Regions from separate parts of the Acinetobacter sp. CY17 genome, predicted to be linked through region 3. Evidence: predicted binding sites of a transcription regulator. Region 3 holds the regulator's gene; each other region holds the start of a gene.
The links. Region 3 encodes PhoB, which activates phosphate uptake and scavenging genes when phosphate is short. Its sites were predicted from a motif close to TGTCATNAANCTGTCATAA; they were not measured.

Region 1 (4,285 bases), on a different contig from region 3:
ATATTCCATATAAATACTCACTGAATGAAAAAGAGGATGTGCGCATGGCTGAGGACAGTGTCATCACGTTAATGTTAGACGATTTATCCAAGGAGCAGCCGATTACCACAGCCTTATGTTTAGGGCAGGACTTAAGCCAAATTGCCCCTAAACTTGATTGGCAATATTTTAACGTATCCGAATTTTTAAATCTGCCTTTTCAAAAACGTTATGACGTGGCATTGGTAATTTTAAATAGCCCTGAGATGCAGTTACTCAACGAACAGCAACAAGCACAATTGTTAGTCAAACTGCGTGACTTAATGGCTAAACGTATTGTGTTGGTCAGCGCTTTAAGTCAAGAAAAATCATTACGTGCTTTAGGTTTTACCCAGCTCATAGATAAAACCACCCATATACATGATTTTGCTTTATGGCAGTTTAATATTTTAACTTATAAGCATGTACCTGATTGGTTTAACTCTAAATTTTGGGCTAATCCTGAAAATTGGGATAAATTTCGTTGGTAAGCTTGCAAATTTTAACAAAGCACCCAAGGAAAAAACCAACAAAATACGTATGCTGAAAGAGAGGAATTTAACAATAACTAGGCAATTCATATGACAAATTTAAGTAATATTGTCGAGATTCTGGCAAAACAAGCTTTAGGTGGCAATCAGCAACACAACCAACAAAACGGTTTGGGGGGTATTTTAGGCAGTGTCTTAGGTCAGCTCGGTGGCCAACAAACTCAAAATAAATCACAAGGTGGCTTGGGTGGTATTTTAGGCAGTGTGCTCGGTCAATTAGGTGGGCAACAGCAACCCCAAGTGCAGCCGCGCAGTAATGCTGGCTTTTCTGGTGGCGGTAAAACCTTATTAATTGCGGTATTACCTCTGGTATTGGCTTGGATTCAAAAACAAGGTGGTTTACAAGGTGCTCTGGATAAATTACGCGGCCAAGGCTTAACCTCACAAGTCGACGATTGGGTCTCTACAGGAGAAGGTGCCAATGCTAGCGTGAATCAACAGGCGGTACAAAACCTATTTGATGACCAAGACGTTGAACAAGTGGCTCAACAAGTACATACCGATAAACAAGATGTGTATGGGGCAATTTCTCAAGTCTTACCAGAGATTATTGATTCGCTTACACCACAAGGTGAGCAGACCAGTAAACAAGAAGCCAATGATGATATTCAGCAAGTGCTTAACTTGGTATCTGGTTTCTTAAAACGTTAACAGGCAATAAAAAAGACCAGATCATGATCTGGTCTTTTTAATATAAAGTGGACTAAAGGCTTAGAAGTCGTAACGCATACCGACCGATAAACCTAATGCTGTTTCGCCTGCAGCATTCACACCTTGATCTTTACTTGGTTTGTTACTACGTGCTTGAGACCACGGCGTTAAGTTAGCGTTGTCATCGTTCATAACTGCAGCAACGTTGCCATACATACGTAACTGGCTGTCAAAGCGATGTTCTAGACCTAAAGCAAGTAGGGTTGAGTTGCTATCATCGCTATCCACTTCACGGTGGAACACTTGACCACGTAATGAAGTTTTTGGTGCAAATTTATAATCTGCAGCGACCCCTAATACATGTGCATCAGCATTGACACCCACATCATTGTCATGAGTAGTAAATTGGTATAAACCGCCAACATTTAAAGTTGGTGTAAGTTTATAACTTGCTGCAAGTCGTACACCATCACGCTCACCTTGGCTGACATCTTCTTCATAATGCTCATAGGCTGCAGCAAAATCAAATTTTTCAGCTTTATAGTTTAAGCCTAAGTCATAGGCTTTGGATTTTTCGTTATTATCTTCGATTGTCTCATCAGCAATCATGGTGCCATTATGTAAAGACAATGCAGCTTTGGCAGTAAAACCACCCGCAAATTTTGGTGATTGGTATTCAATCGTGTTTGGATTACGCTCATCAAAACGGTGATTATAAGCACGGGTAACGTTACGTAAATCACCGACTTGGTCACCAAAATAGTTGACAGGATTACGCGCTGCTTTAAATGGTGAGTCAAAACGACCGACTTTAACTTGACCAAAATTACCTTTTAAGCCAACAAAGGTATCACGTGTTGAGAAATCAACAGAATCTTTAGAGTCTTCTGAACCACTGGCAAAGTTAATTTGTTGTTCGATCTGAGCAAAGGCACTTAAATCTTCATTGACTTTGTGTTCAACTTTAAAACCTAAACGTGATGAATTTGAAGATAAGCCTACTTCGTTATAGTCTTTACCATCGTCAAGATAATCTAAAGAAACGTGTGCACGACCATAAATTTTAATATCAGCTGCCATTGCTAAGGCTGGTGTAAAAAGTGTTGCCCCAATTGCCAGTGCACAAAGTGTTTTGTTCATTGTTTGCTCCAGTAAAGAACTGAGCAGTAAGGAATATTTACTGCGCTTTATTGGGGCTCAGTATTGTCAAAAAATAAGACAATTCGATGAACAAATGATTGCAATTTGATGACGATTCACAAAAATAGGCACAAAAAAAATGGAGCGGACACGCTCCATTTTTTATTTACAGTTAAAGTGCTGCTTTAATTTTGTCAGCTAAAGCCTGAATTTGAACTTGATCACCCATAACAGCGCCATGTTTACCCAACTCATGAATTGAACTTGGAATGAGGTGGAAATGCACATGGGGCACAGTTTGACCAGCAGAAGCACCAGAGAGTTGCATTAACACTATACCTTTGGCATCTAAGGCTTTTTCGATGGCTTTGGCAACTTTTTGCACGATTTGAATGGTATAGGCTGCAACTTCAGGATCTAAGTCTAATAAGGTGACAGCAGGGCACTTTGGAATTACCAAAGTATGACCTTCTGCTTGGGGCATAATATCCATAAATGCCAAGACTTGATCATCTTCATAGACTTTAATTGCAGGTAATTCACCACGTAAAATGCGGGCAAAAATATTTTGATCATCGTAAGCCATGATTGTTCCTTAAAGATTGCTGTAATTATTTACAGTTCAATTCTTTCTGTTTTTGCTTAATTTGGTCAAGACGTTGTTGCTCTTTTTCTGAGAACTTCGGCTCTTTATTTAAATTACAGTTTTTACCATCAAAGCGTGCTTGTTTGGCAGGGTCCTTAAAGCAAAACCCTTTAGAAGCATAAATCACATCATGATCATCTTGCAGCTTTTGGCATTGTTGCTCATTCGCATTGGCATGCGTTGCAGCCAACAGAGTCATAAAACTTGCGATCGCTGCAATGGTGAATTTCATCATGTTGATATTCCTTCATGAATTAAATGATGTATAACTCTAATATTGGGGCACTGGCTTTAAAACACAATGACTAAAGCTTACTCGATTGTAATTTTATTCCAAGTTTCATACAGGTGAGCCAGAGTGGAAAAGTCACTTGAACTGTTGGTTTGATTACTCGCTGCTTGAACGAGACTTTGTGTTTGGGCAGTGATGGGCGCTGAAAGCTGAGCCTGACGCACTAAGTCTAAGGCAATGCCTGTGTCTTTTGCCAACAAAGGGAGAGCAAATGTGAGTGGAAATTCGCGATTAAGCACCCGTTGCGGTAGTACACTTTCGGTAACACCACTTTTACCACTTGAAGCGTTAATACAAGCTAAAGCGCCGTTTAGGTCTACCCCATGCGCTTTTAAGGTACTAAAACCTTCTAAAGCAGCACATAGGTTTACGGCCATCAGCATGTTGTTTACGGCTTTGACTGCAAATCCCGCGCCTGACTCACCCACATGTTGAATCAGTTCACCAAAACATTCAATCGCAGGTAGGGCCCGCTCAAAGTCTTGTCTATCACCGCCAATCATCACGGTTAGTGTGCCTTTCTCAGCACCAATAGTTTGACCAGATACAGGGGCATCTAAAAAACCGATGCCTTGGGCTTTTAAACGTTGGTGCAACAGGCGCGCGCTGTCAGGTACTCCACTGGTACAGTCCACCCAAATTGAACCTGACCTTAAGCTCACGCTATCTAGCAGGTGTATCACATCTTGACTGGTCGGGAGGCATGAAAAAATTACATCGGCTTGTACAGCTTGGCTTAATTCAACCGCCTGTGAGCCATATTCAGCCGCATGTTGTTCGGCTTTGGAAAAGTTACGGTTCCACACCCACACCTGATCAAATTTTTTGACTAAGTGTGCTGCCATACGGTAGCCCATTGCCCCTAAACCAATGAATGCAACGGATTGAATCATGCGAATACCCTTTTTTAGATCTGTGTCGAACGTTGTGTCAGCCAAGCCGCCATCTGTGGCCAAAATTCCTTGGCTGTATTTTGGTTAGACATAA
Region 2 (4,285 bases), on a different contig from region 3:
TAGATGGTGAAAAACATGTGCGTGTATCAATTGCCATGGACAGCATTATGAGTGAAGTGAGTGCACAAAAAGCCAATACTAGCTTAATGTTTATGTGTACGCCAACTGATGTCTATGCGGTACCGCCTGAGGTGATTGAAGCTTCTAAAAGCAAATATCAACAGCGCGCTAAAATTCACAGCCAACTGAGTAAAGCGCTGGCCTTACTCAGCCAGCAACATTTATTTAAAGCCAATGATCACAGCTTAATTCAGTCTGATAATGGGCAAAAGTACGGTATAAGTGACTGTCTGGTGATTGAGCAAGGGCCAAACTATGCCTTAGCCAAACGCTTACAACAATGGCGTGCCACACTGGCACGCAGTCAGGGTCAAGTGGTCAGTATTAATATTGCCCCATCTACCACCACCCATTCTGTGGTGAAAAATCCGCTCCTCAAAGCCGCTTTTGATGGCGCACAATTATTTGATGTTGAAGCATTTGCACCTGAAACCACCAACGCATTAATGGCAGCACTTTGGGTACATGATTTACGTCATGCTCATTCTGTGGCACAGCCAACCACCGAGCTTCCACATCCTTTAGAACTGATGATGTCTGGTGCCAACCATGGCGGTTTATGGCGTGTGCCTTATTTGGCGCGCACTGCACTGCCTTTGGCTGCCGTATATGGTATGGCCAAGTCCAAATTACCGCTTAAACTGCTGAGCAAATTAAAGCCATAAAAAAACGCAGCCTTGGCTGCGTTTTTTTATGCTTAAGCTTAGAAGACTTTAAGCAATAACCAATACAACACACCTGATAAACAGATGGTTGCAGGTAGCGTAAAGATCCATGCCGACAGAATAGTTTTAACGGTATTAAAGTTTAAACCTGACTTATTGGCCACCATGGTACCTGCCACCGCAGAATTTAAAACATGTGTAGTCGACACTGGCATACCAAAGCCATCTGCTGCTGCAATGGTTGACATTGCCACCAGTTCAGCTGACATGCCTTGACCATACGTCATATGGTTTTTACCAATACGCTCACCTACTGTGACCACAATACGCTTCCAACCGACCATGGTTCCCAGACCCAATGCCAAGGCAACCGCCACTTTGACCCAAGTTGGAATGTATTGTAAGAATGAATCAAGGTTGTCGCGGTATTCATCCACGGTTTTTTCTTGGGCTGCCGTCATGGCCGGCAAAGCTTCCGCTTTATCCAAACGTTTGAAGGCTGTGGTGCTTAAATACATGTCATTACGGAATTCAGACACCAACTCTTCTGGTACATCTTTAATGTTGTTATAGCTACCTACTTTTTCACCCAAGTGATCGGTTAGGCTAGCTAAAGCCGGCACCACTTCAGGTGTAATTTCTTTGGTTTGTACATATTGCGTGATGATGGCACGTGCCTTTTCATCGGCAATATCTTCATGATTTGGATAAATGAGATCTGCTGTTTGTGCAGATAGCTGCCCGAAGGATTGCATATGCGCGCTATCGACATTTTTATTGAGCGAATACGCCAGCGGCACACAGCCAATTAAAATCAGCATGATTAAACCCATACCTTTTTGACCATCGTTTGAACCGTGGGCAAAACTCACACCGGTACAAGTAAAGATCAAAATAGCACGAATTAAAGGCGGTGGTGGCTTATTCCCTACAGGCGGTTGGAATAATTCCATTTGTTTCTTAAAGATTTTTTTCACCAATAAGAACAACACTGCCGCAAAAGCAAAACCAATTAACGGTGAGAATAACAGGGCTTTACCCACTTTCATCACCTGTTCCATATCTACACCTGATGCACCGCTACCTGCGTGCAAGATGTAGTTCATGATCCCAACCCCTAAGATCGAACCAATTAAGGTGTGCGAACTTGAAGCCGGAATACCTAAGAACCATGTGCCTAAGTTCCATAAAATGGCGGCAATCAGCATGGCAAAGACCATGGCAAAACCAGCACCTGAACCGACATTCATAATCAATTCGACAGGTAATAAGGCAATAATACCGTAGGCGACCGCACCACTTGCCACCATAACCCCTAAGAAGTTACAAAAACCCGCCCACATCACTGCCACAGGTGCCGGTAATGCATTGGTATAAATTACGGTTGCAACTGCGTTGGCGGTATCATGAAAGCCATTGACGAATTCAAAGCTGAGCGCAATAAATAAGGCGCTGGCCAATAAAATCACCGTATATAGCCCCAATGCCGGAACATGAGCTAAATCTGCAGACAATTGAAAGCCAATATAAATTAGCGTAGAAACAATCAGAGTCAAAAACACCGGCATAAAGAATTTCGGTGTCGGCACATGAACATTGGTCGACTGATCAGCCGAATGTTGTGCTGAGTCTTGGGGAGTTGGATTAGAATTCATGCAAGCAGGAATAGAGGATTCAAGGATCCCCATATTGTTCAATTAAATTATGACAATTATATGACAAAGAGACCCTGATCGCAGGCTATTTTAACTGCAATTGCTTGGTTTTGGTCGGTGGCGTACACATTATCGTCAAATAATGATCAAGATTTACAAGCGAGCATGATTTTTGGTCCTATCAATTAATAATGTACTGCACTCGTTGAAAGCACAGTTTTGATTTTTATTTAATCTAAGCAATAAATATGACAACAACATGAAAAAATTTCATTTCTTTGTATTTTCTGCATAACAATTCAACTGCTTAATTTGAATACTGCTTAATTTATAGCGAAGTCTGCTAATATATTGTCGATTTTCTATTCCATCGGATTGGGGTTTTGTATGTCCACACTCGCCACATTAAAAGAGCTTCTTGCCAAGCGCATCCTGATTATTGATGGTGCAATGGGCACCATGATTCAACGTCACAAACTCGAAGAAGCCGACTACCGTGGTGAACGCTTCGCTGACTGGGCATCTGACCTTAAAGGCAATAATGACCTTTTGGTGCTCACTCAGCCACAAATTATTCAAGGCATTCATGAAGCGTATCTTGAAGCGGGTGCGGATATTATTGAAACCAATACCTTTAACGGTACCCGTGTGTCGATGTCTGATTACCACATGGAAGATTTGGTTCCAGAAATTAATATTGCTGCTGCTCGTCTTGCTAAAGAAGCGTGTGCAAAATACTCAACGCCTGAAAAACCACGTTTTGTAGCAGGTGTACTTGGGCCAACATCACGTACAACCTCAATTTCACCAAATGTAAATGACCCTGCCTTCCGTAATATTACGTTTGATGAATTAAAAGAAAACTACATCGAATCGACTAAAGCGTTGATTGAAGGTGGTGCGGACATCATCCTCATCGAAACCGTATTTGATACGTTAAATGCTAAAGCTGCAATTTTTGCAGTCAAAGAAGTGTTTAAAGAGTTGGGCTATGAACTGCCAATTATGATTTCAGGCACGATTACTGATGCTTCAGGTCGTACTTTAACAGGTCAAACCGCAGAAGCATTCTGGAACTCCATGCGCCATGCAGAGCCACTCTCTATTGGCTTTAACTGTGCGCTGGGTGCGGATGCAATGCGCCCACACGTCAAAACCGTGTCTGACGTTGCCAACACCTTTGTTTCAGCGCATCCAAACGCAGGCTTACCTAATGCCTTTGGTGGTTATGATGAAACGCCTGAGGAAACAGCAGCATTTATTAAAGAGTTTGCAGAAAGTGGTCTAATCAACATCACAGGTGGTTGTTGTGGTACCACGCCTGACCATATCCGTGCCATTGCACAAGCGGTTGAAGGCATTGCGCCGCGTCAAATTCCTGAAATCGAACCTGCGTGCCGTTTAAGTGGTTTAGAGCCATTTAACATCACTAAAGATTCATTGTTTGTGAACGTCGGTGAACGTACCAACGTGACAGGTTCTAAAAAATTCTTACGTTTAATTAAAGAAGAAAATTTTACCGAAGCTTTAGATGTTGCACGTCAGCAAGTTGAAGCAGGTGCACAGATCATCGATATCAACATGGATGAAGGCATGCTTGATTCGCAAGGTGCGATGGTGCATTTCTTAAATCTCATTGCATCTGAACCTGATATTTCACGTGTGCCTATTATGCTTGACTCTTCTAAATGGGAGATTATTGAAGCAGGCTTAAAATGCGTACAAGGTAAAGCGGTGGTGAACTCAATTTCCTTAAAAGAAGGTTATGACGAGTTTGTAGAACGTGCGCGTCTGTGCCGTCAATACGGTGCGGCTGTCATTGTCATGGCATTTGATGAAAAAGGTCAGGCTGATACCGCAGAACGTAAAAAAGAAATCTGTAAGCGTTCTTATGATGTGTTAGTA
Region 3 (4,285 bases):
TTCCGTTAGGCGTGGTAAATGTTTAGGGTCAATACCAATACCGGTATCTTGCACGCTAAAGTAGCCATTTTCGCCATCATCATGCCAACCAATAGTCACCGTGCCACCTTTAGGTGTGTATTTAATGGCATTGGTAATAAGGTTGGTAAAAGCGCTGGCCAGCTCCATATCTGAGCCTAATAAGTCGCAATGACTGTCGATGTCTAAATTTAGAGTATGTCCATAATCTACATTGTAAGCTTGAGCATCATCAAACAATTGATTCATTAAATTAGGCATATCAATAATTTGATTTTTCACAATATTTTTATCATTTTCTAAACGTGATAATAACAACAAATCATTGACTAGAGCATTCATTCGTCGTGTTTGTGATTGCATTTGCTCAAAGGCACGTTTCCAACGCGGATTAATATCTTCTTGGTCGGTAAAGGTTTCGATATAGCCACTGAGCACTGTTAAAGGGGTGCGTAATTCATGTGAAATATTATCGACAAAGTCTTTACGCATTTGCTCAAGATTATGCATTCGCGTCACATCATAGGCCACCAATAAACGACTTTCACCACCAAAACGGGTCATTTTGACTTGAACATAATGATCTTCAAATACTGATGATTTCATTTTTAGACCATCAGGTGCATCGTCAATATGATGAAAATATTCAATAAATACCGGTTGGCGCAAAATCGTTAAAATATTACGTCCACGATCTAGACTTTGAATCCCTAATAATTTTTCTGCAGCAGGGTTCCACCATTCAATCTGATGACTTTCATCAATTAACACCACCGCTTCTTGTAGAGCAACCAGTGAGGATTGAGCACGATCAATTAAACCTACCATTTCAGCTTGTACAATACGCTCTTGGCGCTGGGCACGGTAGACATTAAATAATAATGCACCCCAAATTCCATCTAGGTTTGGTGGTACATCATAAGGATGATTGGAAATCCAATCATTGACCAAATACAGTGAGCGCATTTGTAAGGCAAAAAATAGCCCAAATGCGACCAATAAACACGGACCTAAATATCCCGTACCAAAGCCAATAAATGCGGCAATAATTAAGAAAAATGCCAACAAACGTAAATCTTGTTTGGCAAATGCCCATAAGCTGCTATAGCGGAATTTTCTATGTTCGCGCGCAATCTCAGGGACAGGATAGGGTTCGTACATAATTAACCTGCAGCAGCATCTGCACGAGTAGAAAAGCGATAGCCTGTGCCGCGTACAGTTTGTACATAACGATCGGCAGCGAATGGCTCTAAAATTTTACGCAAACGACGGATATGCACATCAATGGTACGGTCTTCGATATAGACGTTACCGCCCCATACTTGATCAAGGAGCTGAGCACGTGTGTAAGCACGCTCTGGGTGCGTCATAAAGAAGGCCAATAAACGATATTCTGTTGGCCCCATCTCCAAAATCGCGTCACCAAAGCTCACACGTTGGCTCACCGGATCAAGGACTAAACCATTGGCATCAATTGGCTTTTCACCGCTTAAGGCATTGGCACGGCGTAGTACGGCTTTAATGCGTGATACCAATTCTCGGGTAGAAAAAGGTTTGGTCATATAGTCATCAGCGCCAGCATCTAAACCTTGCACTTTATGATCTTCTTCACCACGTGCGGTGAGCATAATGACAGGAATTTCTGCCAAGCTTTCATCACGTTTTAAACGACGACATAGGTCTACACCGCTGACACCACCTGGCATCATCCAATCTAATAGGATGAGCGCGGGACGTTGATCGACAATCATTTGATGAGCTTGTTTGGCATCTTCTGCTTGTAAGCACTGGAAGCCTGCCATATCTAAAGCCGTATGGAGCATTTCGCGAATAGGCAATTCATCGTCGACAATTAAAATGTAGTCATCTTTCACAGCGCAATATCCTATTTTTTGATCACGGTTTATGACAGGCTTATTACAAAGACTAATTATGACAGTATCATTGCAAAAAGATAGGCTGCCATGTTTTTAGTAAAAAAATGTGACAGTTTTTTGACGCTTTTTGAATACAATAGAGTTATTTTACGCGCCCTAAAGGGTCTGCATCGGACGGCTAAATTGTCGAAAGCCCAGTTCGCAGCTGCTAAGTACATCATCTAAAGTTGCTTTAAAATCAGTCATTACCCAACGAATAGCAATATGGGTAACGTAACCGTTAATCCCCGTGGCAATCCATGAGAATTCTTGTTCATTAAAATTGTAATCTGGCTGTAATACACGTAACAAGCGTTGCACGATAGTTTCAAAACGTTGCATGGTTTGGCGGATATTGGCTTGTTGATGGAGCTCTTGTACCAACATGGCATCAATATAAATAATACGTGCCATAGTAGGACGTTGTTTTAAACAAGATAAAAAGGCCAGTAACCCGGCACGTAGCATTTTTTCCGCTTCAACTTCTTGCTCAATGGCTTGGATCACATTGTTTTGCAATTCAGAAATGAGTTGCACAAAGATGGCTTGAAACAAAGCATCACTTTTTTTAAAAGACTCATAAAAATAACGTTCGCTCAGGCCAGCGGCCACGCAAATATCTTTGACTGTGACTGCAAAAAAACCAGATTGACCATAACAATCAATGCCGGCTTGAATCAGTTTTTGGCGACGTAAGGCTTTACGTTCAAGAAGAGGTAAGCCTTTAAATTGACTGCTTGGCATAGTGAACTGTGTGACTAGAAGTAAATGGAGTGTGTCATTGAAGTTTACAAGCTGCAGTAAGCAATTGTAAGAAAAATGCGATTTCTTATAAGATGAGACTTATTTACGGCACATTACATGAAAACATTTCATAATAAAGTAGCAGCCATTACAGGAGCGGGTTCTGGGATCGGTCAGCAACTGGCCATTCTATTGGCCAAGCAAGGCTGTCATTTGGCCTTAAGCGATATTCATTTATCAGCTTTAGAGGCAACACGTCAGCAGATTGAAGCCAAAGTCAAAGTTACTCTAGCGCAGGTAGATGTTTCACAACAAAGTGAAGTGGCAGCTTGGGCAGATCAGGTAGAAAAGCAGCATGGCAAAGTGAACCTGATTTTTAATAATGCTGGTGTGGCACTCGGTTCAACGATTGAAGGTGCCAGCTACGAAGAACTCGAATGGATTATGGGGATTAATTTTTGGGGAGTAGTGTATGGCACCAAAAGTTTTTTACCATTAATTAAAAAAACGCATGATGGACATGTGATTAATCTGTCGAGTGTATTTGGTTTAACCGCGCAGCCCACCCAAGCAGGCTACAACGCGAGTAAATTTGCGGTACGTGGTTTTACCGAAGCTTTACGCCAAGAATTGGATTTACAAGATTGTGGTGTCAGTGCCTTATGTGTCCATCCTGGTGGAATTAAAACCAATATTGCCAATGCAGCACGCATGAATGCAAGCCTGGCCACATTGGGTATACATGTAGATGACGCCAGCCGTTCTTTTAATGACTTTTTACGTTATCCACCTGAAAAAGCAGCAGAAAAGATTTTAGAGGCAGTACTTCAGAATAAACGCCGTGTCTTAATTGGTAATGATGCTAAAGCTTTAGATTTGATACAGCGCTTACTGCCCAGTGCTTATCAACGCCTAATGCAAATTGGCAGTCAATTACGCGATAAATTCAAATAAAACCGCCCGCGGTTGCGGGCTTTTTTTATGAAGCCTGTGCTGCTTTGGCTTTGACATATTGATTTTCAGGTCGTGCTAAACCCAAGTTATCACGTAAAGTGGTACCTTCATATTGGGTTCGGAATAAGCCACGGCGTTGTAATTCAGGCACAATAAAATTGACAAAATCATCTAAACCTTCAGGTGTGCTCGGAGGTAAGACGTTAAAGCCATCAGCAGCTTCATTCTCAAACCAGTGTTGCAGTTGGTCAACTACTTGCTCAGCTGTACCAATTAAAGTCCAGTGGCCACGTGCAGCAGCAATATGCTCATAAAGTTGACGAATACTAAATTTATGCTTACGCGCAATATCAACCATCATCTGTTGACGACTGCTGCTGATTAAACTTGGATCAAGATCAGGGAAAGGTGCATCTAAATCATATTGGCTTAAATCAGTACTACCCGCTAAGCCTGAAAGTAGTCCTAAGCCCACTTGTGGATGAATTAAGCGATTAAGCAGCGCATACTTTTCTTGGGCTTCTTGTTCCGTTTTGGCAACAAAAACGGAAACACCTGGCATAATTTTTAAATCTTCAGCTTGACGACCATACTTGGTTAAGCGGCGCTTTACATCACGATAAAAGGCTTGAGCATCTTGTAAATCTTGCTGT

Region 1: the regulator PhoB is predicted to act here: its motif matches at 2,456-2,474, upstream of AC5YCI_RS10615 (porin).
Region 2: the regulator PhoB is predicted to act here: its motif matches at 2,428-2,446, upstream of AC5YCI_RS05330 (inorganic phosphate transporter).

Annotation. Positions count from the first base shown of each region.
Region 1 covers NZ_JCAKMX010000014.1:82,410-86,694, forward strand. The annotation lists gene AC5YCI_RS10600 (DUF2797 domain-containing protein) at 1-9, opposite strand, end outside; gene AC5YCI_RS10605 (DUF6231 family protein) at 45-509, shown strand; gene AC5YCI_RS10610 (YidB family protein) at 600-1,220, shown strand; gene AC5YCI_RS10615 (porin) at 1,281-2,360, opposite strand; gene AC5YCI_RS10620 (HIT family protein) at 2,533-2,946, opposite strand; gene AC5YCI_RS10625 (YARHG domain-containing protein) at 2,972-3,241, opposite strand; gene AC5YCI_RS10630 (NAD(P)-dependent oxidoreductase) at 3,319-4,191, opposite strand; gene AC5YCI_RS10635 (alpha/beta fold hydrolase) at 4,206-4,285, opposite strand, start outside.
Region 2 covers NZ_JCAKMX010000005.1:72,084-76,368, reverse strand. The annotation lists gene AC5YCI_RS05335 (hypothetical protein) at 1-725, shown strand, start outside; gene AC5YCI_RS05330 (inorganic phosphate transporter) at 764-2,380, opposite strand; gene metH (methionine synthase) at 2,768-4,285, shown strand, end outside.
Region 3 covers NZ_JCAKMX010000007.1:54,901-59,185, forward strand. The annotation lists gene phoR (phosphate regulon sensor histidine kinase PhoR) at 1-1,179, opposite strand, end outside; gene phoB (phosphate regulon transcriptional regulator PhoB) at 1,182-1,892, opposite strand; gene AC5YCI_RS06875 (TetR/AcrR family transcriptional regulator) at 2,052-2,678, opposite strand; gene AC5YCI_RS06880 (SDR family NAD(P)-dependent oxidoreductase) at 2,796-3,632, shown strand; gene AC5YCI_RS06885 (LLM class flavin-dependent oxidoreductase) at 3,658-4,285, opposite strand, start outside.